One region of the Pseudomonas mercuritolerans genome, then DNA from elsewhere that is predicted to be linked to it. Evidence: predicted binding sites of a transcription regulator. Region 1 holds the regulator's gene; each other region holds the start of a gene.
The links. The regulator FliA, encoded in region 1, starts transcription of late flagellar genes. The targets are predictions, from matches to a motif close to CTAAAGTTTNNNNNNNNNNNGCCGNTAA.
Positions count from the first base shown of each region.

Region 1 (10,031 bases):
CGCGGGATTCCTGGGTGTAGAAATCCACCTCGAGAATGCTCCGAATGGCTTCCGGCTCGGCGCCGTCGACCAGCAGTTGCAGGCCCTTGCGCGAATAGCTGTCAGGTTCGGCGTCGGCCACGCCTTCGAGGCCGAGCAGGCCTTCCTTGCGCGCCGTCAGGCTCCAATTGACCACGCGGTCGATGCCGCCGGCCAGGTCGACACGCGGCGGAAAGAAGATCCAGCCGAGAATCTGCATGGCGCGCTTGAACGCGCTCATCGGTGATTGCAGCAGCGCGGCGCCGACCGTGCCGCCCAGCACGATCAGCGCCGCCGGGCCGTTGGCCAGCGCGCCGAGGTGGCCGCCTTCAAGGTAGTTGCCGCCGATGATGGCGACGAACGCCATGATGAGGCCGATAAGGCTGAGAACATCCATCAGATACACGCCTCGACGATGTGCTTGCCGATGTCGTCCAGACCGTACACCGCGTCAGCCAGATCGGCTTTGACGATGGCCATCGGCATGCCGTAGATCACGCAGCTTGCTTCGTCCTGCGCCCATACCGAACTGCCACCCTGCTTGAGCAGACGCGCGCCTTCGCGGCCGTCGGCGCCCATGCCGGTCAGCACCACTGCCAGAACTTTGTCGCCGTAGGACTTGGCTGCAGAACCGAACGTGATGTCCACGCACGGCTTGTAATTCAGACGTTCGTCACCCGGCAGAATCTTCACCGCGCCACGGCCGTCGATCATCATCTGCTTGCCACCCGGTGCCAGCAGCGCCAGGCCCGGACGCAGGATGTCGCCATCCTCGGCTTCCTTGACGCTGATGCGGCAGAGCTTGTCGAGGCGCTCGGCAAACGCTTTGGTGAACGCCGCCGGCATGTGCTGGATCAGCACGATCGGCGCAGGGAAGTTCGCCGGCAACTGCGTAAGCACGCGTTGCAGTGCGACCGGGCCGCCCGTCGAAGTGCCGATGGCAACCAGTTTGTAGGCTTTGCGTTTCGGCGCCGACGACGAAGCACTGGCAGCGGATGCGCGAGCAGGCGCTGGCGCAGGCGCCGGACGTGCCGGGACAGGGCTGCTGTGGCTCGTGTGGCTGCCGTAGCTCGACGCTGCCGGCGCAGGCGTCGGCGCTGGCGCAGCGGCGGGAGCCGGCGCGCTGTAGGCACTGAAACGACGATTGCTGCGCGAGATGCTGTGGACTTTCTCGCACAGCAGTTGCTTGACCTTCTCGGGATTGCGCGAGATGTCTTCGAAATTCTTCGGCAGGAAATCCACCGCGCCGGCGTCCAGCGCATCGAGGGTTACCCGCGCGCCTTCGTGGGTCAGCGAGGAGAACATCAACACCGGGGTCGGGCAGCGCTGCATGATGTGCCGCACTGCCGTGATGCCGTCCATCATTGGCATCTCGTAGTCCATGGTGATCACGTCAGGCTTGAGCGCCATGGCCTGATCGATCGCCTCTTTACCGTTGGTGGCCGTACCGACCACCTGGATGCTCGGATCCGCCGAAAGAATTTCCGAGACGCGGCGGCGGAAAAAACCCGAATCGTCCACCACCAGGACTTTGACTGCCATAAACACTCCATTAGGTGCAGCGGCGCGTCATCGCGCCGCCGCCCCGGATTCAAATACGCTTTGTGGCGTAACGCTTGAGCATGCTTGGAACATCGAGAATCAGCGCAATGCGGCCGTCACCGGTGATGGTGGCGCCGGACATGCCCGGAGTTCCCTGGAGCATTTTGCCCAATGGCTTGATGACCACTTCTTCCTGGCCGACCAGTTGATCGACGACAAAGCCGATCCGCTGTGTGCCCACCGAAAGAATCACCACATGGCCTTCGCGCTGCTCTTCGTGAGCGGCGGAGCTGACCAGCCAGCGCTTGAGGTAGAACAATGGCAGCGCCTTGTCGCGCACGATCACCACTTCCTGACCGTCGACGACATTGGTAGTCGACAGATCGAGGTGGAAGATTTCGTTGACGTTGACCAGCGGGAACGCGAACGCCTGATTGCCGAGCATGACCATCAGCGTCGGCATGATCGCCAGGGTCAGCGGCACCTTGATGACGATCTTCGAACCCTGGCCCTTGGTCGAGTAGATGTTGATCGAACCGTTGAGCTGGGAAATCTTGGTCTTCACCACGTCCATGCCGACACCACGGCCGGACACGTCGGAGATCTCGGTCTTGGTCGAGAAACCCGGGGCGAAAATCAGGTTGTAGCACTCGGTATCGCTCAGGCGATCGGCCGCGTCCTTGTCCATCACACCGCGTTTTACCGCGATCGAACGCAGGACGTTCGGGTCCATGCCTTTGCCGTCGTCAGAGATCGACAGCAGGATATGGTCGCCTTCCTGCTCGGCCGCCAGCACCACGCGACCGCCACGGGCCTTGCCCGATGCTTCGCGCTCTTCTGGCGACTCGATGCCGTGGTCGACAGCGTTGCGCACCAAGTGGACCAGCGGGTCGGCCAGGGCCTCGACAAGGTTTTTGTCGAGGTCGGTTTCTTCACCCACCAGTTCCAGGTTGATCTCTTTCTTGAGCTGCCGTGCGAGGTCACGAACCAGACGCGGGAAGCGCCCGAAGACCTTCTTGATCGGCTGCATCCGCGTCTTCATCACGGCGGTCTGCAGGTCAGCGGTGACCACGTCGAGGTTCGACACGGCCTTGGACATGGCTTCGTCGCCGCTGTTGAGGCCCAGGCGCACCAGACGGTTACGCACCAGCACCAGCTCGCCGACCATGTTCATGATCTCGTCGAGCCGCGCGGTATCGACGCGCACGGTGGTTTCTGCTTCGCTGGCCGGTTTTTCTGCCGGGGCAGCGGCTGGCGCACGGGCCGGTGCCGGTGCCGGTGCAGCCGCGGCGGCCGGTTTCGGCGCTTCGGCTTTCGGCTCAGGCTTGGCCGCAGGTTTCGGCGCAGCGGCTGCAGCAGGTGCCTTGGCGGCAGGCGTGGCGACGCTTGATGCGGAGCCAGCAGTCGCAGCGCTGGCGTCAAACTTGCCTTTGCCGTGCAATTCGTCGAGCAGCGATTCGAATTCGTGATCGCTGATCAGGTCGCTGCCGGCCGCAGCGGCGGCCGGTGCAGCAGGTGCTGCCGGCGCCGAAGCGATGGCCGATTCCAGCGCGTCAACGGCGAAGTTGCCCTTGCCGTGCAACTGATCGAGCAAGGCTTCGAATTCGTCGTCGGTGATGTCCGAGCTGTCGCCCTTGGCAGGCGCTGCCGGAGCTGCTGGCGCCGCTGGAGCGACCGCATCGACAGCGAACTGGCCTTTGCCGTGCAGTTGATCGAGCAGCGATTCAAATTCGGCGTCGGTGATTTCATCGCTGGCCGCCGTGTCGGCAACCTGCGCGGGCGCCACAGCAGCGGCCGGGGCCTCGGCCTGGGCCTGGGCCTTGACGGCATTCAGCGAGTCCAGCAGTTGTTCGAATTCGTTATCGGTGATGTCGTCCGATGCGCTTTCGGCGACCGGTTCTTCCACCACTTCCACTGGCGCGGCAACGGCTTCATCCGCCGATTGCGGCTCGGCCAGACGCGCCAGCGCGGCCAGCAGTTCCGGCGTGGCAGCGGTGATCGGTGCACGTTCACGGACTTCGCTGAACATGCTGTTCACCGCGTCCAGTGCTTCGAGCACCACGTCCATCAGTTCTGCATCAACGCGACGCTCACCCTTGCGCAGGATGTCGAACACGTTTTCGGCGATGTGACAGCACTCCACCAGCTCATTGAGCTGAAGGAAGCCGGCGCCCCCTTTTACAGTGTGGAAACCGCGAAAAATTGCATTGAGCAGATCTGCATCATCCGGGCGGCTTTCCAGCTCGACCAGTTGTTCGGACAGTTGCTCAAGAATCTCGCCGGCCTCAACCAGGAAATCCTGAAGGATCTCTTCATCGGCGCCGAAGCTCATTAATGGGGTGCTCCTACAGGTCTAAAAACCCAAAAAACCCGAATTCCGAAACTCTAGAATCCAAGGCTGGATAACAAATCGTCCACATCGTCCTGACCGGACACAACGTCTTCTCGTTTATCGGCATGAATCTGCGGACCTTCACCCTGCGAGAGATGTTTTTGTGGATCTTTTTCAGCAAGCATTGCGGCGCGGTCATGTTCGATGCCCGCAAAGCGGTCGACCTGACTGGCCATGAGCACGAGTTTGAGCAGATTGCTTTCGACTTCGGTGACCAGTTGGGTCACACGCTTGATCACTTGACCTGTGAGGTCCTGGTAATCCTGAGCCAGCAGGATGTCGTTGAGGTTGCTCGACACCGCACGGTTGTCCGTGCTGCTGCGTGACAGAAAACCGTCGACCCGGCGCGCCAGTTCGCGGAACTCTTCAGCCCCGACCTCGCGACGCATGAAGCGGCCCCAATCGGCGCTCAACGTCTGCGCTTCATCAGCGAGACTGTTGACCACCGGCGTGGCGCTTTCCACCAGATCCATGGTGCGGTTGGCCGCGGCTTCCGTCAGCTTGACCACATAGCCCAGGCGTTCGGTGGCGTCGGTGATTTGCGACACTTCCTCAGCCTGCGGCATGTGCGGATCGATCTGGAAATTGACGATCGCACTGTGCAGTTCACGTGTGAGCTTGCCCACTTCCTGATACAGGCCGCGGTCACGGGTCTGATTGAGCTCATGGATCAGTTGCACCGCGTCGCCGAACCTGCCTTTTTCAAGGCTCTCGACCAGTTCGACCGCGTGTTTTTTCAGGGTCGATTCGAAATCGCCCTGTGATGATTCGTTATGCTCCATAGCTCCCCCGCGCATTCATCAGCCGATGCGTTCGAAAATCTTCTCGATTTTGTCTTTCAACGCTTGAGCCGTGAAAGGTTTGACCACGTAACCGTTCACACCGGCCTGGGCGGCCTCGATGATCTGCTCGCGCTTGGCTTCAGCAGTCACCATCAACACCGGGAGGTGCTTGAGTTTTTCATCGGCGCGCACGTGACGCAGCAGGTCGATACCGGTCATGCCCGGCATGTTCCAGTCCGTTACCAGAAAGTCGATGCTGCCGCTGTTGAGCACCGGAATGGCAGTGGTGCCATCGTCGGCCTCGACGGTGTTGGTGAACCCAAGATCGCGCAGCAGGTTCTTGATGATCCGCCGCATCGTTGAGAAGTCATCAACGATGAGGATTTTCATGTCTTTGTTCAATTCGACCTCCAAGCAGTCTTAAACGCGCCCAGCACCTGGACGCGCCACTTCAATCAATCGGCGCAGCACTTAAAGTTTGTCTGGAGCACAACGGATCGAGACCGGCGCCGTTCATCACCGCACCAGCCTCGTTTCGCAGTGTCCCCACACTGCCTTCAGCGCGCTCGCCACTCCCCCAAACGCCCCCGCAGACGGGCCGCGCACTGGCTGTGTAACTGGCTGACCCGCGATTCACTGACGCCAAGGACTTCACCGATTTCCTTGAGGTTCAGCTCTTCGTCGTAGTACAGCGCCAACACCAGTCGCTCACGCTCCGGCAAATTGGCAATCGCGTCCGCCAGCGCCGCCTGGAAGCGTTCATCTTCCAGATCGCGTGACGGCTCCATATGAGCACTGGCGCCATCCTCGTGCAGCCCTTCGTGTTCGCCGTCCTGCAAGAGGTCGTCGAAACTGAACAGGCGACTGCCCAAGGTGTCATTCAGAATCCCGTAGTAATCGTCGAGACTCAATTGGAGTTCGGCCGCAACCTCGTGATCTTTAGCGTCACGGCCGGTTTTAGCTTCAATCGAGCGAATCGCGTCGCTGACCATCCTGGTATTACGGTGAACCGAGCGTGGTGCCCAATCCCCTTTGCGCACTTCATCGAGCATCGCGCCGCGGATTCGAATGCCCGCGTACGTTTCGAAACTGGCGCCTTTGCTGGCGTCGTATTTGGTCGAGACTTCGAGCAAACCGATCATCCCGGCCTGGATCAGGTCTTCGACCTGCACGCTGGCCGGCAGGCGCGCCAGCAAGTGATAGGCAATGCGCTTGACCAGTGGCGCGTAGCGCTCGATCAATTCGTATTGCGCGTCACGCGCCGACTTTTTGTAAAGATTCATGCCACTGGCGGTCATATCACAGGCCCTGCGGTTTGCTGCACGAGACGCTCGACGAAAAATTCCAGATGCCCGCGCGGGTTGGCGGGCAGCGGCCAGGTGTCGACCTTCTGGGCGATGGCCTTGAAGGCCAGCGCGCACTTGGAACGGGGAAAGGCTTCGTAGACGGCGCGCTGCTTCTGCACCGCCTTGCGCACGCTTTCGTCGTACGGCACGGCGCCGACGTATTGTAGGGCGACGTCGAGGAAGCGATCCGTGACCTTGGTCAACTTGGCGAACAAGTTGCGCCCTTCCTGCGGGCTCTGCGCCATGTTGGCCAGCACGCGGAAGCGGTTCATGCCGTAGTCGCGGTTGAGCAACTTGATCAGCGCGTAAGCGTCGGTGATCGAAGTCGGCTCGTCGCAGACCACCAGCAACACTTCCTGGGCGGCACGAACGAAACTGACTACCGAGTCACCAATACCCGCAGCGGTGTCGATCACCAGCACGTCGAGATTGTCGCCGATGTCGCTGAACGCCTGGATCAGGCCGGCGTGTTGCGCCGGGCTCAGGTGCACCATGCTCTGCGTGCCGGAGGCCGCCGGCACGATGCGAATCCCGCCCGGGCCCTGCAACAGCACGTCGCGCAGTTCGCAACGGCCTTCGATAACGTCGGCCAAAGTGCGCTTGGGTGTCAGCCCCAGCAGAACGTCGACGTTCGCCAGGCCCAGGTCGGCGTCCAGCAGCATGACCCGACGGCCAAGCTCTGCCAGCGCCAGCGACAAGTTCACTGACACGTTAGTCTTGCCGACGCCACCTTTGCCGCCGGTCACCGCGATCACCTGTACGGGATGCATGCTGCCCATGTTATTTCTTTACCTTGTCTTGCATAGACGGAGGCCACATTACTGGCTGCGCGTTCCTGATCGGAACAATGCGTGGCAGACCATCGATGTAGGTACAAAAACTGTTCATGATTACCTCAGCCAACCTGCTTGGTCGGGCTGTGATAGATGTCAGCGAACATGTCAGCCATGGCTTCTTCGCTGGGTTCTTCCTGCATTTGCACGCTGACGGCGCGGCTGACCAGTTGATGACGGCGCGGCAGATGCAAATCATCCGGAATCCGTGGGCCATCGGTCAGGTACGCGACCGGCAATTCATGACTGATCGCCAGGCTCAACACTTCGCCGAGACTGGCCGTTTCATCCAGTTTAGTCAGGATGCAGCCGGCCAGCCCGCAACGCTTGTAACTGTGATAAGCGGCGGTTAGAACCTGTTTCTGGCTGGTGGTTGCCAGGACCAGATAATTTTTTGAGCGAATGCCACGCCCGGCCAGGCTCTCAAGCTGCATGCGCAACGCCGGATCACTGGCTTGCAGGCCGGCAGTATCGATCAAAACCACGCGTTTGCGTAGCAGTGGATCCAATGCTTGCACCAGCGACTGGCCCGGATCGACGTGCGTTACCGGCACGTTGAGGATGCGCCCAAGGGTTTTCAGTTGTTCCTGCGCGCCGATGCGGAAGCTGTCCATACTGACCAGCGCGACATTCTGCGCGCCGTACTTGAGCACGTAACGCGCGGCGAGCTTGGCCAGCGTGGTGGTCTTGCCCATGCCGGCAGGGCCGACCATGGCAATCACACCGCCCTCTTCCAGCGGCTCGACTTCCGGTACGGCAATCATCCGCGCCAAATGCGCCAGCAGCATGCGCCAGGCCTGACGCGGCTCTTCGATATCGGTAATCATCGCCAACAGATCGCGCGACAGCGGGCCGGACAGGCCGATTCGCTGCAGACGGCGATACAGATTGGCCTGGGCCGGACGGCTGCCTTGCAGCTGATTCCAGGCCAGGGTGCCGAGCTGCACTTCCATCAGCTCGCGCAGGCTGTTCAATTCAAAACGCATCGACTCCAGCGCACGCGGATCGACACCCGCCGAGGCCTGCGCAGGTGCTGCGGCCGGGCGCGTCGGTGCGGCGTAGGTCGGCTCGCTCAGCGGCTCGGCAGCAGTCAGCGGCAGGCCTGCGGTCAACGGCAGCCCGGCGAACAACTGCTGATTGGTGTTGCCGTCGGCTTCGCCACGCAGGCTCAGCTCGGCCTGGGCGGTGACGATGCGCGACTGGGTCTTGCGCAGCTCGTCTTCGAGTTCCATGTTCGGAACCCGTGGCGCCAGCGCCGACAATTTGTAATCCAGAGCCGCCGTCAACTCGACGCCGCCGGCAATGCGGCGGTTGCCGATGATGGCGGCATCAGCGCCCAGCTCATCGCGAACCAGCTTCATGGCCTGACGCATATCGGCGGCGAAAAAACGCTTAACTTGCATAAACCACTACCTCAGCCGTTGGGCCCTACTGTCGCAACGATGGTCACTTGCTTGTTGTCCGGTACTTCCTGGTAGGCCAGTACATGCAGGCCTGGCACTGCGAGGCGACCGAAGCGCGAGAGCATCGCGCGAATCGGGCCTGCTACCAGCAGGATCACCGGTTGGCCTTGCATTTCCTGACGCTGGGCCGCTTCGATCAACGAACGCTGCAGCTTCTCGGCCATGCTCGGCTCCAGCAGAACGCCCTCTTCCGAGCCTTGTCCTGCCTTCTGCAGACTATTGAGCAATATCTGTTCCAACCTTGGTTCCAATGTGATTACAGGCAGCTCGGACTCAGTGCCTACAATGCTTTGGACGATTGCACGGGATACGCCGACCCGCACAGCGGCGACCAGCGCGGCGGTATCTTGACTCTTGGCAGCGTTGTTCGCGATCGCTTCGGCGATGCTGCGGATGTCGCGCACCGGCACGTGTTCGGCGAGCAGCGCTTGCAGGACCTTGAGCAACTGCGACAACGAAACCACGCCCGGCACCAGTTCTTCCGCCAGTTTCGGCGAACTCTTGGCCAGCAATTGCATGAGTTGCTGCACTTCTTCGTGGCCGATCAGCTCACTGGAGTGCTTGTAGAGAATCTGGTTCAAGTGCGTGGCGACCACGGTACTGGCGTCGACCACGGTGTAGCCGAGCGATTGCGCCTGGGCGCGCTGGCTGATTTCGATCCACACCGCCTCGAGGCCGAAAGCCGGATCTTTGGCGTTGATACCGTTGAGCGAGCCGTAGACCTGGCCGGGGTTGATCGCCAGTTCGCGATCCGGGTAGATCTCGGCCTCGGCGAGGATCACGCCCATCAGCGTCAGGCGGTAAGCGCTCGGCGCCAGATCGAGGTTGTCGCGGATGTGCACGGTCGGCATCAAAAAGCCCAGATCCTGCGAGAGCTTCTTGCGCACGCCCTTGATCCGCGCGAGCAATTGCCCACCCTGATTGCGGTCCACCAGCGGAATCAGGCGATAGCCGACTTCCAGGCCGATCATGTCGATCGGCGTCACGTCGTCCCAGCCCAGCTCTTTGGTTTCCATGGCGCGGGCCGGCGACGGCAGCAGTTCCTGCTGACGCTTGACCTCTTCCAGCGCCACGACCTTGGCGACGTTCTGCTTCTTCCAGAACAGGTACGCGCCGCCCGCAGCCAGCGCCGCCATGCTCAGGAAAGAGAAGTGCGGCATGCCGGGCACCAGGCCCATCACCGCCATCAAACCAGCGGCCACGGCCAGCGCTTTCGGCGAGGCGAACATCTGGCGGTTGATCTGCTTGCCCATGTCTTCCGAGCCGGAAGCACGGGTCACCATGATCGCCGCTGCTGTAGATAACAACAGTGATGGCAATTGCGCCACTAAACCGTCACCGATGGTCAGCAAGGCGTAAACCTTGCCCGCATCGCCGAAGCTCATGCCGTGCTGGAAGATACCCACGGCCATGCCGCCGATAAGGTTGATGAACAGAATCAGCAGGCCGGCGATCGCGTCACCGCGGACGAACTTGCTGGCACCGTCCATCGAACCGTAGAACTCCGCTTCCTGGGCGACTTCCTGACGGCGCGACTTGGCTTGATTCTGGTCGATCAGGCCGGCGTTGAGGTCGGCGTCGATCGCCATTTGTTTGCCGGGCATCGCGTCGAGAGTGAAACGCGCGCTCACCTCGGAAATCCGCCCGGCACCCTT
Region 1 covers NZ_JAMSHA010000001.1:939,032-949,062, forward strand. Annotated here, with positions in the region: gene ND528_RS04390 (flagellar motor protein) at 1-415, opposite strand, end outside; gene ND528_RS04395 (protein-glutamate methylesterase/protein-glutamine glutaminase) at 415-1,560, opposite strand; gene ND528_RS04400 (chemotaxis protein CheA) at 1,610-3,892, opposite strand; gene ND528_RS04405 (protein phosphatase CheZ) at 3,946-4,734, opposite strand; gene ND528_RS04410 (chemotaxis response regulator CheY) at 4,753-5,124, opposite strand; gene fliA (RNA polymerase sigma factor FliA) at 5,292-6,032, opposite strand; gene fleN (flagellar synthesis regulator FleN) at 6,029-6,859, opposite strand; gene flhF (flagellar biosynthesis protein FlhF) at 6,976-8,316, opposite strand; gene flhA (flagellar biosynthesis protein FlhA) at 8,328-10,031, opposite strand, start outside.

Region 2 (10,031 bases), on a different contig from region 1:
CTCCCACAGGATTTGGTGGTGCACTCAAATTGTGTAACCTCCGGAGATCCCTGTGGGAGCGAGCCTGCTCGCGAGGAAGCCTGAGGCCGCGGCTTAGATCCTGAAGCTGCCGACCAGATGCTTCAACCGCGCGGCTTGCTGCTCAAGATCCGAACAGGCGCGCAACGTAGCCTGCAAGTTCTCCACGCCTTCCTGATTCAGCGTGTTGATCTCGTTGATATCAACGTTGATCGACTCGACCACGGCTGTCTGTTCTTCGGTCGCGGTGGCCACCGACTGGTTCATGCCGTCGATTTCGCCGATGCGCTGGGTCACGCTGCCCAGACGCTCGCCGGCCTGGTTGGCGATGCCGACGCTGCTTTCGCTCTCACGCTGGCTCTCGGTCATGATGGTCACTGCCTGGCGTGCGCCGACCTGCAGCTCCTCAATCATCTTCTGCACTTGCTGCGCCGAATCCTGAGTGCGGTGGGCGAGGTTGCGCACCTCATCGGCGACCACGGCGAAACCGCGTCCGGCTTCACCGGCGCGCGCGGCTTCGATGGCGGCGTTGAGTGCGAGCAGATTGGTCTGCTGGGAGATGCTGGTGATCACTTCGAGAATCTGGCCGATGTTCACCGTGTTGCTGTTCAGCGTTTCGATGTTGCCGCAGGAGTCGCTGATCTTCGCCGACAGTTGCTGCATGGCCTGGATGGTTTTATCCACTACCTGCTGGCCATCGACCGCCAGGCTGCGTGCGTCGCTGGAATGCTGCGAGGCGAGGGCGGCGTTCTGGGCGATTTCCTGAGCGGCGGCGCCGAGCTGATTGATCGCGGCGGCGACGCTGTTGGTGCGGCTGGCCTGCTGGTCTGAGTTGTACATCGACGAGTTCGAGGCAGCGACCACACGCAGGGCGACTTCGTTGACTTGGCCGGTGGCCGAGGACACTTCGCGGATCGACGTATGAATGCGTTCGACGAAGCGGTTGAACGACGTACCCAGTGCGCCGAATTCATCGTTGCCGTGAATCACCAGACGCTTGGTCAGGTCGCCTTCGCCTTCAGCGATGTCATGCATCGCGCGGCCCATGGTCAGAAGTGGCTGCATCAGCACGCGAATCAGCATGCCGAGCAGGCCGATGATGATCAGCACGGCGATGACCATGGCGATCAGTGCCGAGGTGCGGAATTCGCTGAGCATCGAGAATGCGGTGTCTTTGTCGAGCACCAGTGCCACGTACCAGTCAGCCGAAGGCACGCCGTTGACCCGAGTGAAGGAAATCAACTGGGTTTTGCCGTCGAACTCGACTTCCTTCAGGCCCGGGCTGACTTGAGGCGCGCCGTTCGGATAGGCCTCGGCGAGGGTCTTGAGCACCAGTTTGCTGTCCGGGTGAATCAGGATCTTGCCTTCGGCGCTGACGATGAACGCATGACCGTGGCCGCCGAAGTTCAGCGAGTTGATGATCGCGCTGACGCTGGTCAGATCGATGTCGGCCCCGGCCACGCCAAGCATCTGGCCTTGACGCTGCACCGGCGTGGCCACAGTGATGACCAGTTTGCCCGACGAAGCGGCGATGTACGGTTCGGTGACGATGGTCTGCTGCGCGCTGTTGGCCGCTTTGTACCAGCCGCGAGCGCGCGGGTCGTAGTCCGGCGCACGGTTGCCGGCAGGCACCGAGAACATCACGCCGTCGGCGCCACCGAAATAGCTGAGCTGGAAATTGCCGGTGTAGGCGGGCAGGTCAATGATGCGCTTGAGGCTGGCGGGCGCGTTGCCGTCGACGGCGACTTGCTGCGACAGCGATTGCAGCAGTTGAATGCGGCTTTCCAGCCAGGTCTGGATGTTGCTGGTGGTCAGGCTGCCCAGCTCCTGCATGGTCGCTTCGGTGCTGCTGCTCAAGGCCTGACGCTGGCGATAGTCGTTGAAGAAGATGAAACAGGCGAACGCTACGGCCACCACAAGGGCAGCAGCCAGCAAAATCTTGTGGCTGAATTTCATGTTTCTGGTCATCGAATGAACTACCGCGAAGGGGCTGGTCAAGAAAGGGCGGCAATTTGCCATATTCGGCAGCGTTGCGCTGCTCTTATTTTCGACCGCGCCGCGCCAAAGATTAGGTGCTTGCAGGGAAAGTCGACGAAATGCTCGACGGCTTCACAAAGTTTTTGATTTACCGAAAAAAGCCAGACGGGCGGGCTGATAAATAGGCGTCCGGCCACGGAACCAGATGACACTTTTCTCTTCTAAGCTTCTGGTTGGCACCATGCCATCCCCCCTCGTTCCAGGAGTTTCACCATGTCGCTGCGATCTATCGCCCTGCTGTCGTTTTGCGTGCTGTTGGCCGCATGCAGCAAGGTCAATCAGGAAAACTACTCCAAGCTCTCGGCCGGCATGGCCAAGTCCGAAGTGGAAACCCTTCTCGGCAAGCCCACCGATTGCTCGGGCGCGCTCGGTATGTCCAGCTGCACCTGGGGCGACAAGAACAGCTTTATCAGCGTGCAATACGCCGGTGACAAAGTGCTGATGTTTTCCGGCCAAGGCCTGAAGTAAACCGGGGCTTCGCGCCCACGGAGAAAAAAATGAAGCGGTTATTGCTGATCCTTTTTGCTGGCCTGGTACTGGCTGGCTGCGCCACTTCCGGCGTCGACCCGTTGGCGCCCAAGACCGTCAACAGCGTCAACCTCAAGCGTTATCAGGGCACCTGGTATGAACTGGCACGCTTGCCGATGTTCTTTCAGCGCCACTGCGCGCAGTCCGAAGCCCACTACACCCTCAAGCCTGACGGTAACGTCGGCGTGCTCAACCGTTGCCTGACCCCGGAGTGGCAGTGGGAAGAAGCCAAGGGCACGGCTTATCCACAAGTGCCAGGCAAGACCGACAAGCTCTGGGTCGAATTCGATAACTGGTTCTCGCGCCTGGTGCCGGGTGTGGCGAAGGGCGAGTACTGGGTGTTGTACGTCAGCGACGATTACAAGACCGCCATCGTCGGCGATCCGAGTCGCAAGTACCTGTGGCTGCTGTCACGCACGCCGACCGTCAACGGTGTAGTGCGCGAAGAATTGCTGAGCAAGGCGCGTCAGCAGGGTTACGACACCACCCGCCTGATCTGGCGGGCTTCGGATCGGCAGATGGCCAAGACCTCTAATTAAGCCGCTATACAAATCAAATGTGGGAGCGAGCCTGCTCGCGAAGAGGGTGTATCAGTCGACATGAATATTGACTGATACACCGCGTTCGCGAGCAGGCTCGCTCCCACAGTTTGGTTTTGGGTCAGCCCAAGAGATCGCGCAGGACCCGGGTGAAGGCTCGGGCGCTGTCCTCTTCGCCGGCGTGCCGGCCATCGCGCACCACCCACTGACCATTGACCAGCACATCGCGCACCTGGCGATCGCCGCCGGCGAACAACCAGCGATTCAGAATCGCGTCGCCATTGGCAGTCGCCAGATACGGATCGCTGCCATCAAGGACAATCCAGTCCGCGCGCTTGCCCACTTCCAGCGCGCCGATCGGCTGCCCCAGTGCCTGTGCGCCGCCGTCCAGCGCCGCTTCATACAGGGTGCGCCCGACCATCGGCTGGTCCGCGCCATACAAGCGATTACGCCGCTGATCACGCAGGCGCTGGCCATATTCCAGCCAGCGCAATTCCTCCACCACGCTCAGCGACACATGGCTGTCGGAGCCAATGCCCATGCGCCCGCCCTGGGCAAGAAAATCCACCGCCGGGAAAATCCCGTCACCCAGATTCGCTTCAGTGGTCAGGCACAGCCCGGCGATCGCGCGACTGTTGGCCATCAGCGTGACTTCTTCCGGGTTGGCATGGGTGGCGTGGACCAGACACCAGCGCTGATCGACTTCAGTATTTTCATACAGCCATTGCAACGGACGGCGACCGCTCCAGCTCAGGCAATCGTCGACTTCTTTCTGCTGCTCGGCGATGTGGATGTGCACCGGGCATTGTTTGTCACTGGCCGCCAACACTTCGCTGATCTGCTGCGGCGTCACCGCACGCAACGAGTGGAAACACAGGCCCAGCGATTGCGCCTTCTGCTGCGCCAGTAATGGCTGCAACCGCGCTTGCAGATTCTGATAGTTTTCAGTGCTGTTGATAAAGCGCCGCTGGCCATCGTTGGGCGTCTGGCCACCGAATCCGGAATGGCTGTAGAGCACCGGCAGCAGGGTCAGACCGATACCGCTTTCGCTCGCGGCCTGACTGATGCGCAAGGCCAGTTCGGCCGGATCGGCGTACGGCTGGCCGTTGCTGTCGTGGTGCACGTAGTGAAATTCGGCGACTGAGGTGTAACCGGCCTTGAGCATTTCGATGTACAGCTGACGGGCGATGATGCCGAGCTGATCGGGGCTGATTTTTCCGACGAGGCGGTACATCAGATCGCGCCAGGTCCAGAAACTGTCGTTGGGGTTGCCGGCCACTTCGGCCAATCCAGCCATGGCGCGCTGGAAGGCGTGAGAGTGCAGGTTGGGCATTCCCGGCAGCAACGGCCCGCGCAGGCGTTCGGCGCCGTCTGCGCTGGAATCGGCCTGGATTCGGGTCAACAGGCCATCGGCGCTGACCTCGAGACGTACATTGTTGGCCCATCCCTCAGGCAGCAGTGCGCGTTCGGCAAAGAAGGCGGACATCGTTCGGCACCCCATCGTGTGTTATTTGTATATACATATACAGACGTTTGCCTGCCCGGTAAACTCCGGCAAGCTAGTCACTTTCATCCAATGAACAGGGATCAACCGTGCCGACTCCGCCTCCAGTTTCTCCGTTGGCCGCGAACATGGGCGACAGTCCGGCGCCCTTGTACGCCCGCGTCAAACAGATGATTACCCAGCAGATCGACAGCGGTAACTGGCCGCCGCACTACCGCGTGCCGTCCGAAAGCGAACTGGTCAGCCAGCTCGGCTTCAGCCGCATGACCATCAACCGCGCCCTGCGCGAGATGACCGCCGACGGCCTGCTGGTGCGCATGCAAGGCGTGGGCACGTTTGTCGCCGAACCGAAGAGCCAGTCTGCGCTGTTCGAAGTGCACAACATCGCCGATGAAATCGCCTCGCGCGGCCATCGCCACACCTGCCAGGTCATCACCCTCGAAGAAGAGTCCGCCGGTTCCGAACGCGCGCTGGCGCTGGACATGCGCGAAGGTCAGAAGGTCTTTCACTCGCTGATCGTGCATTACGAAAACGACATTCCGGTGCAGATCGAAGACCGTTTCGTCAACGCCCTGGTCGCGCCGGAATACCTCAAGCAGGATTTCACCCTGCAAACGCCCTATGCCTATCTCAACCAGGTCGCGCCGCTGACCGAGGGCGAGCACGTGGTCGAAGCGATTCTTGCCGAGCCGTCGGAGTGCAAATTGCTGCAGATCGAAAAGGGCGAGCCGTGCCTGCTGATCCGCCGGCGAACCTGGTCGGGGCGTCAACCGGTGACGGCGGCGCGTTTGATCCACCCCGGTTCCCGCCATCGTCTGGAAGGGCGCTTTCATAAATGAATTATCAAGTGAAGGTTCTACGCGCCGAAGGCTACCCGCGCATGCCGTGGAAAAACGGCGGCGGCAGTACCGAGGAAATCACCCGCGATGCTGGCGCAGGCCTGGACGGTTTCGGCTGGCGTCTGTCGATCGCCGACATCACCGAATCCGGCGGTTTCTCGACATTTGCCGGATACCAGCGAGTCATCACTGTGTTGCAGGGCGACGGCATGACCTTATGCGTCGACGGTGACGATACCCGGCCATTGTTACCCTTGGACCCGTTTGCTTTCAGCGGCGAAAGCCAAGTGTCCTGCACCTTGCTCGGCGGTGCGATTCGCGACTTCAATCTGATCTACGCGCCGCAACGTTACCGCGCGCGATTGCAGTGGCTGGACGGCGAGCAGCGGTTCTTCAGCTCGGCATCGACGCTGCTGGTGTTCAGTGTCAGTGAGCTGATGGACGCGCGTGTTGGCGACGGCGTTTCGCAGCTCGGTCGGCATGATTGCCTGCAACTGGACGGTAACAGTGGGCTGGTCGAAGTCTCCACCAACGCCGCATGCTGCGTGATCGAACTCCTTCAGAACTGAACACACCCCTCGCCACCAAAGCCATCCCCACTCTTGTTTCCCTTCACGCACCAACTTGTTACCGAACGCCCCAGCGTGGCGCAAAACCCCTGCTCACGCCGCTAAGCCCCGCCTCCCTCAAATACACCTCAGAAAAATTTCATCCACGCCAGAACCCCCGATTCAGGCGCTCTACAGCCTCGCCCATGATTTTTCTTGAACGCCGATCCAACAAGTTGGCCGCTTGATTGCATATGCTTGTATGTACAAGTAAAGACGTATGCGTATGAGTCGGTCGAGACTCTCCGCAGCGTCCACTGATTCGCTTGTCGCGCAGCACAGCGCGCAGGCTGCTGCCCACTGCCAGGGTTGGTTTGAATTGATCGCTGAGGAGTCTTTTTCGTGACTGACAATACCCAGAACAGCAACAAGTTTCGTGACGTGCAGATCCGCGCCGCACGCGGTAACACGCTGACCGCCAAGAGCTGGCTGACTGAAGCGCCGCTGCGCATGTTGATGAACAACCTCGACCCGGAAGTTGCCGAAAATCCGAAAGAACTGGTGGTCTACGGTGGCATCGGCCGCGCCGCGCGCAACTGGGAGTGCTACGACAAGATCGTCGAAAGCTTGACCAACCTGAATGACGACGAAACCCTGCTGGTGCAATCGGGCAAGCCGGTCGGCGTATTCAAGACTCATAGCAACGCGCCGCGCGTGCTGATCGCCAACTCCAACCTGGTGCCGCACTGGGCGAGCTGGGAACACTTCAACGAACTCGACGCCAAAGGCCTGGCCATGTACGGCCAGATGACCGCCGGCAGCTGGATCTACATCGGCAGCCAGGGCATCGTTCAGGGCACCTACGAAACCTTCGTCGAAGCCGGTCGCCAGCATTACAACGCTGACCTCAAGGGTCGCTGGGTGTTGACCGCCGGGCTCGGTGGCATGGGTGGCGCACAACCGCTGGCCGCCACCCTGGCCGGAGCCTGCTCGCTGAACATCGAGTGCCAGCAGGTCAGCATCGATTTCCGCCTGAAAAGCCGTTACGTCGATGAGCAAGCCAAAGACCTCGACGACGCTTTGGCGCGTATCGACAAATACACCAAAGAAGGCAAAGCGATTTCCATCGCCCTGCTCGGCAACGCGGCGGAAATCCTCCCGGAACTGGTCAAGCGCGGCGTGCGCCCGGACATGGTCACCGACCAGACCAGCGCCCACGATCCGCTCAATGGTTACCTGCCGGCCGGCTGGAGCTGGGACGAGTACCGCGCTCGCGCCAAGACCGAACCGGCCGCTGTGATCAAAGCCGCCAAGCAGTCGATGGCGGTGCACGTCAAAGCCATGCTGGAGTTCCAGAAGCAAGGCATTCCGACCTTCGACTACGGCAACAACATCCGTCAGATGGCTCAGGAAGAAGGCGTCGAAAACGCTTTCGATTTCCCGGGTTTCGTGCCGGCCTACATCCGTCCGCTGTTCTGCCGTGGCATCGGCCCGTTCCGTTGGGCGGCGCTGTCGGGTGATCCACAGGACATCTACAAAACCGACGCCAAGGTCAAAGAGCTGATCCCCGACGACGCGCATTTGCACAACTGGCTGGACATGGCCCGCGAGCGCATCAGCTTCCAGGGTCTGCCGGCGCGTATCTGCTGGGTCGGTCTGGGCCAGCGCGCCAAGCTCGGTCTGGCCTTCAACGAAATGGTCCGTAGCGGAGAGCTGTCGGCCCCTGTGGTGATCGGTCGCGACCACCTCGACTCCGGCTCGGTGGCCAGTCCCAACCGCGAAACCGAATCGATGCAGGACGGTTCCGACGCCGTCTCCGACTGGCCGCTGCTCAACGCACTGCTGAACACTGCCAGCGGCGCGACCTGGGTCTCCTTGCACCACGGCGGCGGCGTCGGCATGGGCTTCTCGCAGCATTCGGGGATGGTGATCGTCTGCGACGGTACTGACGAAGCGGCCGAGCGCATCGCGCGCGTGCTGCATAACGACCCGGCGACTGGCGTCATGCGCCATGCCGATGCCGGTTACCAGATTGCGATCGACTGCGCGAAAGAGCAGGGGCTGAATCTGCCGATGATCACCGGTAAATAACGCGAAAGCACTGTAGGAGCTGCCGAAGGCTGCGATCTTTTGATGTTGATTTTTAAGATCAAGAGATCGCAGCCTCGTTTCACTCGACAGCTCCTACAGGTGTGCGAACCAACCCGAATCGCAATCCACAGAGGTTGAATCATGGCGGTTAACAACGAACGTGCAGGCAGTACACCGTTGATCGAAAGGCGTTCGATCGACTACATCCCGGAAGCGGAAAGACACGGTCGTCTGTTCAGCCAGTTCACCATGTGGATGGGCGCCAACCTGCAGATCACTGCGATCGTCACCGGGGCGCTGGCCGTGGTGCTTGGCGGTGATGTGTTCTGGTCGTTGATCGGTCTGCTGATCGGCCAACTGCTCGGCGGTGGTGTGATGGCGCTGCATGCCGCGCAAGGGCCGAAACTGGGCCTGCCGCAAATGATCTCCAGCCGCGTGCAATTCGGCGTTTATGGCGCGGCGATTCCGATCGTGCTGGTGTGCCTGATGTACCTGGGTTTCACCGCCACCGGTACGGTGCTCTCCGGGCAGGCGCTGGGGCAGTTGTTCGGTGTCAGCGACAGCGTTGGCATCTTGATTTTCGCCAGTGTCATCGTGCTGGTCACAGTGCTCGGCTATCGCGTGATCCACTGGATCGGCCGCGTCGCCAGCGTGATTGGCGTGATCGCTTTTGTGTTCCTGTTCTGGCGGCTGATGAGCCAGACCGACGTCGGTGCACTCCTGCAGATTCGTCACTTCAGCTGGAGCAGTTTCCTGTTGGCGGTGTCGTTGGCGGCGTCCTGGCAGATCGCTTTCGGCCCGTATGTAGCGGACTACTCGCGTTACCTGCCGAGCGCCACTTCATCGGTGAAAACCTTTTTCGCCGCCGGTGCCGGCTCGGTGATCGGCGCCCAGGTGGCGATGATCCTCGGCGTGTTTGCCGCCGCTTCGGCCAACGGTCAATTCGCTGGTCACGAAGTCGCTTACATCGTTGGTTTAGGCGGTACCGGCGCCACTGCCGCGCTGCTGTATTTCAGCATCGCGTTCGGCAAGGTGACCATTTCGACGCTGAACTCCTACGGCAGCTTCATGTGCATCGCCACCATCATCAGTGGCTTCAAAGGGCACCTGACGGTTACCCGCATGCAGCGGCTGGTGTTCGTGCTGTTCATCGTCGGCGCGGCGACACTGATCGCGCTGCTCGGGCAGCACTCGTTCCTCGGTGCGTTCAAGTCGTTCATCCTGTTTCTGCTCGCCTTCTTCACGCCGTGGAGCGCGATCAATCTGGTCGACTACTACTGCATCACCCGCGAGCGCTATGACGTGCCGGCGCTGGCCGATCCGAACGGCCGCTACGGCCGCTGGAACCTGCTCGGTATCAGCGTCTACGTGTTCGGCGTACTGGTGCAGTTGCCGTTCATCTCGACCAAGTTCTACACCGGGCCGCTGGTGGCAGCGCTGGGGGATGTGGATATCTCTTGGATCATCGGCCTGGTTCTCCCGGCCGCCGTCTATTACTTCTGCGCAAAGAAATGGCACAGCGCAGTGCCCGATCGCCTGATTCTGCCGGTCGAGCAGAACAGCACCCAACAAGCAAAAACGAGTGGGGCCGGTCGCGCTGCGGCGCAGGCCTGATCTGGACGTGGACCAGGCTGGATGCCTCTTGAACTGCCGTAAGCCCATTCATGATTAGGAGCGTCACGACAATGAAATCGAACAAGACCCTGCTGACCACATTGCTGTCCATGGGCCTGTTGGCCAGTGCCGGTGCGACGCAAGCCGCCGGCTGGTGCGAATCGGGCAAACCGGTGAAATTCGCCGGGCTGAACTGGGAAAGCGGCATGCTCCTGACCGACGTTATGCAAGTGGTGCTGGAGAAAGGTTACGGCTGCAAGACCGACAGCCTGCCGGGCAATTCCATCACTATGGAAAACGCCCTGAGCAGCAA
Region 2 covers NZ_JAMSHA010000006.1:123,267-133,297, forward strand. Annotated here, with positions in the region: gene ND528_RS17995 (methyl-accepting chemotaxis protein) at 94-1,986, opposite strand; gene ND528_RS18000 (hypothetical protein) at 2,269-2,523, shown strand; gene ND528_RS18005 (lipocalin family protein) at 2,553-3,122, shown strand; gene ND528_RS18010 (formimidoylglutamate deiminase) at 3,244-4,608, opposite strand; gene hutC (histidine utilization repressor) at 4,755-5,465, shown strand; gene ND528_RS18020 (HutD/Ves family protein) at 5,462-6,034, shown strand; gene hutU (urocanate hydratase) at 6,416-8,104, shown strand; gene ND528_RS18030 (purine-cytosine permease family protein) at 8,246-9,718, shown strand; gene ND528_RS18035 (ABC transporter substrate-binding protein) at 9,790-10,031, shown strand, end outside.
Region 2: ND528_RS17995 (methyl-accepting chemotaxis protein) is a predicted target of FliA. The motif match lies at 2,063-2,090, and genes of this name have one in related genera.

Region 3 (10,031 bases), on a different contig from region 1:
CGGGCCATAGTTTTGTTCCCGCGGGCGTGATTGCCTGCTCCCGAACAAGACAGAGACTGGCCATGACCAAGACTCTTCACCACCGTGCATGCCACCTGTGCGAAGCCATTTGCGGCCTGACCATCGAAACCACGGAAACCGATGGCAACGTCGCGATCACCTCGATCAAGGGTGATGCCCTCGACACCTTCAGCCGCGGCCATATCTGCCCGAAAGCCGTGGCCCTGCAAGATATTCAGAATGATCCGGATCGCCTGCGTCAGCCGATGCGCCGCGTCGGCAGCGAATGGCTGCCGATCGAATGGGACGAGGCGTTTGCGCTGGTGGCCGAGAAACTGGCGGCGATTCAGGAACGTCACGGGCAGAACGCCGTTGCGGTGTATCAGGGCAATCCGAGCGTGCACAACTACGGCCTGATGACCCACAGCAATTACTTCCTGGGGTTGCTGAAAACCCGCAATCGCTACTCGGCAACGTCGGTCGATCAACTGCCGCACCACCTCAGCAGCTATCTGATGTACGGCCACGGTCTGCTGTTGCCGATTCCCGACATCGATCACACCGATTTCATGCTGATCCTCGGCGGCAATCCGTTGGCGTCGAACGGCAGCATCATGACCGTGCCGGACGTCGAGAAGCGCCTGAAGGCGATTCAGGGGCGCGGCGGCAAAGTGGTGGTGGTCGATCCGCGCCGCAGCGAAACCGCAGCGATGGCCGATCAACACGTTTTCGTCCGCCCCGGTGGCGATGCGGCGTTGCTGTTCGGCATGCTCAATACGCTGTTCAGCGAAGGCCTGACCCGCGACAGCCATTTGCCGGTCGATGGCCTCGACGAGGTGCGCAACGCCGTGGCTGCGTTTAGTGCCGAAGCGATGAGCCCGCTCTGCGCAGTGCCTGCCGAACAGATTCGCCAACTGGCGCGCGACTTCGCTGCTGCGCCGAGTGCGGTCTGCTATGGACGCATGGGCGTTTCGACTCAGGCCTTCGGCACCCTCTGTCATTGGGTGGTGCAGTTGATCAATCTGGTCACCGGCAATCTCGATCGCGTTGGCGGTGCACTGTGCACCGAACCCGCTGTGGATCTGGTGGCGTCGACCTCGGGCGGGCATTTCAACAAATGGCAGAGCCGCGTTTCCGGTCGGCCGGAATACGGCGGCGAGTTGCCGGTCTCGGCACTGGCCGAAGAGATGCTCACGGAAGGCGAGGGGCAGATCCGCGCGCTGATCACCGTCGCCGGCAACCCGGTGCTGTCGACGCCCAACGGCCGGCAATTGGAGCAGGCGCTGGACGGCCTCGACTTCATGCTCAGCATCGACCTGTATATCAACGAAACCACGCGCTATGCCGATCTGATCCTGCCGTCGACCTCGGCGCTGGAAAACGATCACTACGACACCACTTTCAACCTGTTTGCGGTGCGTAACGTCACCCGCTTCAATCGCGCGATTCTCGCCAAGCCCGAGGGTGCGCTGCACGACTGGGAGATCTTCGTCGGCTTGGCCAAAGCCTTCGCCGAGAAAACCGGCAAGGAGCTGAAACCGACGATGCCGCCGGCTAAGATGATCGACATGGGCCTGCGCATGGGCCGCTATGGCGATGCATCCGAGCACAAGCTGTCGCTGGCGACGCTGTTCGATCATCCGCACGGCATTGATCTGGGGGCGCTGAAGCCGAATCTGGCGTCACGTCTGAAAACGCCGAATCAGCGTATCCAGGCCGCACCGCCGGAAATTCTCGCCGACCTCGCACGCTTTGCCGCGTTGCAGGCGCCGGCAGCCGATGAATTGTTGATGATCGGCCGCCGCCATGTACGCAGCAATAATTCGTGGATGCACAATTTTCATCGGCTGGTGAAGGGCAAGCCGCGGCATCAGTTGCTGATGCATCCGGATGACCTGGCCAGCCGTGGTCTGGCCGATGGGCAGCGGGTTCGGGTGAGTTCGCGGGTCGGGCAGATCGAGGTGGAAGTGCTCGCCAGTCTCGACATGATGAAAGGCGTGGTCAGCCTGCCCCACGGTTGGGGCCATGCGCGCCCGGGCGTGCAGATGGCAATCGCCAGTGGCCAGCCGGGATCGAGCGCCAACGACCTGACCGACGAGTGCCAGCTCGACGAACTGTCGGGTAACGCGGCGTTGAACGGTGTGCCGGTGAAGGTGGCGGCGGCTTGAGCGGGTCTGTCGGGGAGACCGAGCATGGCGCTCGGGATTCCGTTACAATGCGCCACCGTGCCGACCTCTGAGTCGGAAAGTTCAGCCGAGGTGCTCCATGGATATCATCGAAACGATTAAAGAGCAGATTGCCAACAACACCATTCTGCTTTACATGAAAGGCTCGCCGAATGCCCCGCAGTGCGGCTTCTCCGCAAAAGCTGCGCAAGCCGTGATGGCCTGTGGTGAAAAGTTCGCGTACGTGGACATCCTGCAGAACCCGGAAATCCGCGCCAATTTGCCAAAGTACGCCAACTGGCCGACTTTCCCGCAACTGTGGGTCGGCGGTGAGTTGGTCGGCGGCAGCGACATCATGACCGAGATGGCTGCAGACGGTTCGCTGCAAAGCACCATCAAGGCGGCTGTCGAAGCGGCAGCGGCGAACAAGTCCGAAGCCTGATTCTGCGTTCATGGAGTTTCGCTCGACGACGCGTCTCCTGTAGGAGCTGTCGAGTGAAACGAGGCTGCGATCTTTTGATCTTCGGCCAACAAAAAGCCCCGCACCTCGAAAGAGGGCGGGGCTTTTTTGTTGGCGTTTACATAGGTCTTGCGAAGTTAAAGCTGAAATCGATAAAGATCGCAGCCTCGTTTCACCCGACAGCTCCTACTCTTCGCCCATCTGCGACTGCAGATAGTTTTCCAGACCGATCTTGTCGATCAGGCCGAGCTGGGTTTCCAGCCAGTCGATGTGTTCTTCTTCCGACTCGAGAATGTCTTCGAGCAGTTCACGGCTACCGAAGTCGCCAACGGTTTCGCAGTGGGCGATTGCGGCTTTCAGGTCGGCGTGGCCGGTCTTTTCGATGCGCAAGTCGCATTCGAGCATCTCGCGGGTGTGTTCGCCGATGTGCAGCTTGCCCAGGTCCTGCACATTCGGCAGGCCTTCAAGGAACAGGATGCGCTTGATCAGCTTGTCCGCGTGTTTCATCTCGTCGATGGATTCGTGGTATTCGTGCTTGCCGAGCTTGTTCAGACCCCAATCTTCATACATGCGTGCATGCAGAAAGTATTGATTGATCGCGACCAGCTCATTGGCGAGGATCTTGTTGAGATGCTGGATGACTGTAATGTCGCCTTTCATGATCGGAGTCCTGCCCTGTATTAACCGTATATAAGGCGGAGTTTGAGCTTGGCAGTTATAAGTGTCAAACCTAAGTTATTGAATAATAAATGAAAATTAATCGGAATAAGAATGTTTGTGTTCCGCGTCTGGACGCTAAGCAATTGATTTTCAGGCATAAAAAAACCGGACATCTGGTCCGGTTCTTTGAAATGAGGGCATTTACGCAGCAGTAAATTCTACCGGGTAAGGGATCGCGGCCTGGGCGGTTTGCAGCTTGGTCAGGGTTTCGCGCACCACTTCCTTGGCAAGGCAGGCGCATTTGCCGCACTGGCTGGCGACGCCGGTGGCCTGGCGAACTTCTTTGTAGCTACAGCAACCTTCATAGATCGCTTCGCGGATCTGTCCGTCGGTGACGCCAGTGCAGAGGCAAACATACATAAGTAAGAACCGTCGCTGGTTGTGACTCAATTGCGATGGATCTTAATGTTAACGAGAATGATTGTCAAAGTGCTTTCGGAACGCTTCGCAGCCTATTTGCTGGCGACTGACGAACGGTATTTGTCAGACGCTACCTTGACCCAATGAATACGCAGTGGATAGCCGCACAGGGAAAATCCGTTACGGTCAGGCCAAATACGCAGTGTATGATGGTCGTCCCTTGCGAAGAGGGTTCGTGTCACAGGGCTGTCGCCTGAGGGTGGCAGGCTGGCCCGGACCTTGAACTTCAAGTTTCTACACCAGGAGATATCAATGAGCGTACTCGTAGGCAAACAAGCCCCAGACTTCACCGTCCCGGCCGTACTCGGCAATGGCGAGATCGTTGACAGCTTCACCCTGTCCTCGGCCATCAAAGGCAAATACGGCCTGGTGTTCTTCTACCCACTGGACTTCACCTTCGTCTGCCCGTCCGAGCTGATCGCTCTGGACAATCGCATGGCTGACTTCAAGGCACGCAACGTTGAAGTGATCGCCGTGTCGATCGACTCGCACTTCACCCACAACGCCTGGCGCAACACCCCGGTCAACAATGGCGGCATCGGCCAGGTGAAATACACCATGGCTGCCGACATGAAGCACGACATCGCCAAGGCATACGACGTTGAATCCGAAGGCGGCGTGGCTTTCCGTGGCGCGTTCCTGATCGACGACAAAGGCGTGGTTCGCTCGCAGATCATCAACGACCTGCCGCTGGGCCGTAACATGGAAGAGCTGATCCGTCTGGTCGACGCGCTGCAATTCCACGAAGAGCACGGCGAAGTCTGCCCGGCCAACTGGAAGAAAGGCGACAAAGGCATGAACGCTTCGCCGGAAGGCGTTGCGGCTTACCTGACCGAGAACGCTGCGGCCCTGTAAGGCGCGACGTCGAGGTAAAAAAACCGGCCCACGTGGCCGGTTTTTTCATGCGCGGGATTTGCTCGACGAGGATCAGTCGTCGAAGTCTTCCCAGCCGCCCATCTGCTTCCAGCGATTGACGATGCCGCAGAACAGCTCAGCGGTCTTTTCGGTGTCGTAGCGCGCCGAGTGCGCTTCACGACCGTCGAAATCGATGCCAGCCGCCTGACAGGCTTTCGCCAGCACGGTCTGACCATACGCCAGACCCGCCAGGGTCGCGGTGTCGAAACTGGAGAACGGGTGGAACGGGTTGCGCTTCATGTCCAGGCGCGCAACTGCTGCGTTGAGGAAGCCCAGGTCGAAACTGCTGTTGTGCCCGACCAGAATTGCCCGCTTGCAGCCGTTGGCTTTCAGCGCCTTGCGAATGCCACGGAAGATGTCGGTCAGCGCGGTTTCTTCGCTGACGGCCATGCGCAGCGGGTGATCGAGCTTGATCCCGGTGAACTCCAGCGCTGCCGCTTCAACGTTCGCACCTTCGAATGGCTCGACGCGGAAGAAGTAGGTGTGATCCGGGTAGACGAAACCCTTTTCATCCATGGCGATGGTGGTCGCGGCAATCTCCAGCAGGGCATCGGTGGCTGCGTTGAAGCCACCGGTTTCTACGTCGACGACAACCGGCAGGTAGCCGCGAAAACGCGCTGCCATCGGGTGACGGGAACCGCCGCCACCACTTTGACCGTCCAGCTCATCGTCGAAATTGTCTTCACTCACGCGTGTTCCTCCAGCAGGCGCCAGCGCAGTTTTTCACCGGCGCGCAGCGGGATAACGGTCAGCTCGCCAAATGGCAGACTGGTCGGGGCGGTCCATTCTTCGCGGACCAGGGTGATGCGATCGGTGTTTGCCGGCAGGCCGTAGAAACGCGGGCCGTTGAGGCTGGCGAAGGCTTCGAGCTTGTCCAGCGCGTTACGCTGTTCGAACGCTTCGGCATACATCTCGATGGCGGCGTAAGCGGTATAGCAACCGGCGCAACCGCAGGCGGCTTCCTTGGCATGCTGGGCGTGGGGCGCCGAGTCGGTGCCGAGGAAGAACTTGGTGCTGCCACTGGTGGCCGCGTCGAGCAAGGCTTCCTGGTGGGTGTTGCGCTTGAGGATCGGCAGGCAGTAGAAGTGCGGCCGAATCCCACCGACCAGCATGTGGTTGCGGTTGTACAGCAGGTGATGCGCGGTGATGGTCGCGCCGACGTTGGCCGAAGCCTCGTTGACGAACTGCACGGCGTCGCCGGTGGTGATGTGTTCGAACACCACTTTCAGCGTCGGGAAACGCTCGACCACGCGGCGCATGTGCTCGTCGATGAAAATCTTTTCGCGGTCAAATACATCGACGTCGCCACGGGTGACTTCACCGTGGATCAACAGCGGCATGCCGACTTCGGCCATGGCTTCCAGCGCCGGGAAGATCTTGTCGATGCTGGTCACGCCGGAATCGGAGTTGGTGGTCGCGCCGGCCGGGTACAGCTTGGCGGCGTAGACGAAACCGCTGGCCTTGGCCTGACGAATTTCTTCCGGTTGGGTGCGGTCGGTGAGGTACAGCACCATCAACGGCTCGAACTGACTGCCGGCCGGGCGGGCAGCGAGAATGCGCTGGCGATAGCCGTCGGCTTCAGCGGCGTTGCGCACCGGCGGTACCAGGTTCGGCATGATGATCGCGCGCCCGAAGGTGCGGGCCACATCGGCAACGGTATTGGTCAACACGGCACCATCGCGAAGATGAATGTGCCAGTCGTCGGGACGCAGCAGGGTCAGGCGGTCGGACATGAGGGGATTCCAGGCGGGTCAAACTGAGGCGAATGCTACCGGAAAAGACTCTTGCAGGCACCCGCTATCAAGTTTTGCCACGAGCGTCCGATATCCCGGAGGTATGCCGTAAACATTGTGTGAATCGGTGTTTGTGTTTCACAAGCCAATGGAGCCTCCCGTGCGCCAGCGTTATTTAGCCCTGCTCAGTGTGTTTGCCAGCCTTCCCGCGATGGCGCTGACCTACCAGACCCGTCTGGAGAACATTGAGTGGACGGTCGCCGGCGACCAGTTCGAGTGCCGCCTGACGCAACCGATCACCGATTTCGGCTCGGGCGAGTTCGTGCGCAAGGCCGGTGAGCAGGCGATCTTTCGCCTGAATGCCTATAACGCCATGCTCGGTGGTGGTTCGGCGACCTTGCTCGCTGCCGCTGCACCGTGGCAGCCGGGGCGTGGCGACATCAATCTGGGCTCTGTGCGGCTGGGCAGCGGCAACGTCTTGTTCAACAGCTCGCAGTCGCAGGCCGGTGGTCTGATCAGCGGTCTGCTGGATGGTCGCAGCCCGGTGGTACGCCGTGCGTCTGGCGATGGCCGCGTCTCCGAAGTGCGTTTGTTGCCGGTGAAATTCAGCAAGGCGTTCAACGACTATCAAGGCTGTGTGGCGAAATTGCTGCCGCAGAATTTCGACCAGATCAAGCAGTCGCAAATCGGCTTCCCCGGCGAAGGGGTTGAGCTGGACCCGGCTGCCAAGGCCAAGCTGCAAGTGATGCTCGAATACATGAAGGCCGACCCGACGGTGAACCACATTGACCTCGACGGTCATTCCGACAACAGCGGCAATCGTCTGACCAACCGCGAATTGTCGCGCCGCCGCGCGCTGGCGGTGGTGGATTTCTTCAAGGCCAACGGCATTCAGGAATCGCAGATCACCGTGCGTTTCCACGGCGAGCAATATCCGATCGTGCCGAACACCAGCAAGGCCAATCGTGCGAAGAACCGTCGGGTCAACGTGAAACTGTCGCGCGTGGCACCCACCACGGCTCCTGCGCCGGCGCCGCAAGCGAGTACGCCGGCCACGGCCGCAGCGACTTCCTGACCCGCCGGTCATCGTCGCGCTCTCGACAGATTCTGTCGCTTTGTCGTCTTAAGCTGTCGCGCCTCTGTAAATTATCGCGTTTGAGCGGTAGACTCCCCGGCTTTCCGTAGAACCCCGTGGAGTGATGGCATGGCGGACGTAAACAAGGTCGTTCTGGCGTATTCCGGCGGCCTGGACACTTCGGTGATCCTCAAGTGGCTGCAGGATACTTATAACTGTGAAGTGGTGACCTTCACCGCTGATCTCGGTCAAGGCGAAGAGGTCGAGCCGGCCCGCGCCAAGGCTCAGGCCATGGGCGTCAAAGAAATCTACATCGATGACCTGCGCGAAGAATTCGTGCGAGATTTCGTGTTCCCGATGTTCCGCGCCAACACCGTTTACGAAGGCGAGTACCTGCTGGGTACTTCCATCGCCCGTCCGCTGATCGCCAAGCGCCTGATTGAAATCGCCAACGAAACCGGCGCCGACGCCATTTCCCACGGCGCCACCGGCAAGGGCAACGACCAGGTGCGTTTCGAACTGGGTGCCTATGCGCTCAAGCCAGGCGTGAAAGTGATCGCCCCTTGGCGCGAGTGGGACCTGCTGTCCCGCGAGAAGCTGATGGACTACGCCGAGAAGCACGCGATCCCGATCGAACGCCACGGCAAGAAAAAATCTCCGTACTCGATGGACGCCAACCTGCTGCACATCTCTTATGAAGGCGGCGTGCTGGAAGACACCTGGACCGAGCACGAAGAAGACATGTGGCGCTGGACCGTCTCCCCGGAGAAGGCTCCCGACACCCCGCAGTACCTGGAACTGACCTACCGCAACGGCGACATCGTCGCGCTGGACGGCGTCGAAATGACCCCGGCCACCGTACTGGCGACGCTGAACAGGATCGGCGGCGAGCACGGCATCGGTCGTCTCGACATCGTCGAAAACCGTTATGTCGGCATGAAGTCCCGTGGCTGCTACGAAACCCCGGGCGGCACCATCATGCTGCGCGCCCACCGCGCCATCGAATCGATCACTCTGGACCGCGAAGTCGCTCACCTCAAAGACGAGCTGATGCCCAAGTACGCCAGCCTGATCTACACCGGCTACTGGTGGAGCCCTGAGCGTCTGATGCTGCAACAGATGATCGACGCTTCGCAGGTCAACGTGAACGGCGTAGTGCGCCTGAAGTTGTACAAAGGCAACGTCATCGTTACTGGCCGCAAGTCCGACGACTCACTGTTCGACGCCAACATCGCGACCTTTGAAGAAGACGGCGGCGCTTACAACCAGGCCGACGCGGCAGGCTTCATCAAGCTCAACGCGCTGCGCATGCGTATTGCTGCCAACAAGGGTCGCAAGTTGTTCTGAGCGACTCTGACCGACGCGCATAAAAAAGGCGGCCTGTTCAGGGCCGCCTTTTTTTTCGGATTTTCAGTAGGGTTCATCAGGCCGGTCCTTGTTCTGTCTGTACACAGGCTTGGTCGCGGTGTCAGCTCGTTCTGCCGAGCAATGTCACTGTCTGCGAACACAGGTTGTACACGATGCAAAGTGTGGCGCCTGGGCCTTTCTTCGCCTGCCTGATCTGTTGCAGTGCGCAGTGGGCCAGCGAATCCGAGGCGTGATTGCACAGGAATACGAGAACGCGCGCATGTTTCCTCTCTGCGTTTTTGAGCGCTTCGAGGATCGCATCGAATTCCCTTGATGCATCGATACCTCGCGCGTCGATGATGGTCAGTTCGCCTACCGAGGGTGACAGCTTGATGTTCTGCACAACCGGATCGGTTCTTCGCCTGGTGCCGGGTGGAGGGTCTGGCGCGTTGTGAATTCTGCATGGACGCGGGAATCGGCCAGGGCCGGTTTTGGCTGACACGATGCAACTGGTCAGCTCGAAAGCGCAATGCTCGCCTGTTTCGCGAAGCAGTGCGTTGCGTTTGTCGTCTCGCTCCTGATGCTCTGTCGTCTTCAAAAAGCTTTTGTCTTTGCCAAAGTCGGATGGCGAATAAAGCGACCGGTGATTGAAGTTGAGCGTGATAAAAAACAGAAATAACAAATAAAAGGGAAAGCTGATCAGAAACCACACGTAAATTTCCCGGTCCTTGTTGTCCAGAAAAGGCAGCGAGACCGCAGCGGAAGTTTCCGAAAGAATCGCAAATATGGCAATGACTGTCATGGGGTTGGTGATCTGGTTTTTTATCTTCAGCATGGGTTGAGTTCCATCTTCTGCGTTTAGTTGAAAGTTCAATGTTTCCATTTACAGCAAAAACGTTCATGCAAGTAGCAAGTGTTTATTTCCAAGTTTTATAGAATCAATGATGTGGTGTCGAACGTGTCTTGTTGCCGGTTCGTTACCTTATATGTCCAATTGATTGTGAGCAGGGACGTCACGCAGGACCAGCGATGCGTAGGATTTGCCTGCACGGCAATCCAGGTTTCGCCGCCATAAGGAAGGCAGGAAGGAGGTTATGACGGGTCGAGAGTGGCCGATTTGTGGGAATTATCTTCGATGCTTGTAGGGAATGTCTCTCGATGCAAGTGCGTGTAAAAGTTGCCATGCCTTGAAGCAA
Region 3 covers NZ_JAMSHA010000008.1:56,693-66,723, reverse strand. Annotated here, with positions in the region: gene ND528_RS21600 (molybdopterin oxidoreductase family protein) at 63-2,168, shown strand; gene grxD (Grx4 family monothiol glutaredoxin) at 2,266-2,607, shown strand; gene bfr (bacterioferritin) at 2,812-3,285, opposite strand; gene ND528_RS21585 (bacterioferritin-associated ferredoxin) at 3,487-3,705, opposite strand; gene ND528_RS21580 (peroxiredoxin) at 4,018-4,620, shown strand; gene rnt (ribonuclease T) at 4,693-5,370, opposite strand; gene pyrC (dihydroorotase) at 5,367-6,413, opposite strand; gene ND528_RS21565 (flagellar protein MotY) at 6,574-7,488, shown strand; gene ND528_RS21560 (argininosuccinate synthase) at 7,618-8,835, shown strand; gene ND528_RS21555 (hypothetical protein) at 8,957-9,670, opposite strand.
Region 3: ND528_RS21565 (flagellar protein MotY) is a predicted target of FliA. The motif match lies at 6,480-6,507, and genes of this name have one in related genera.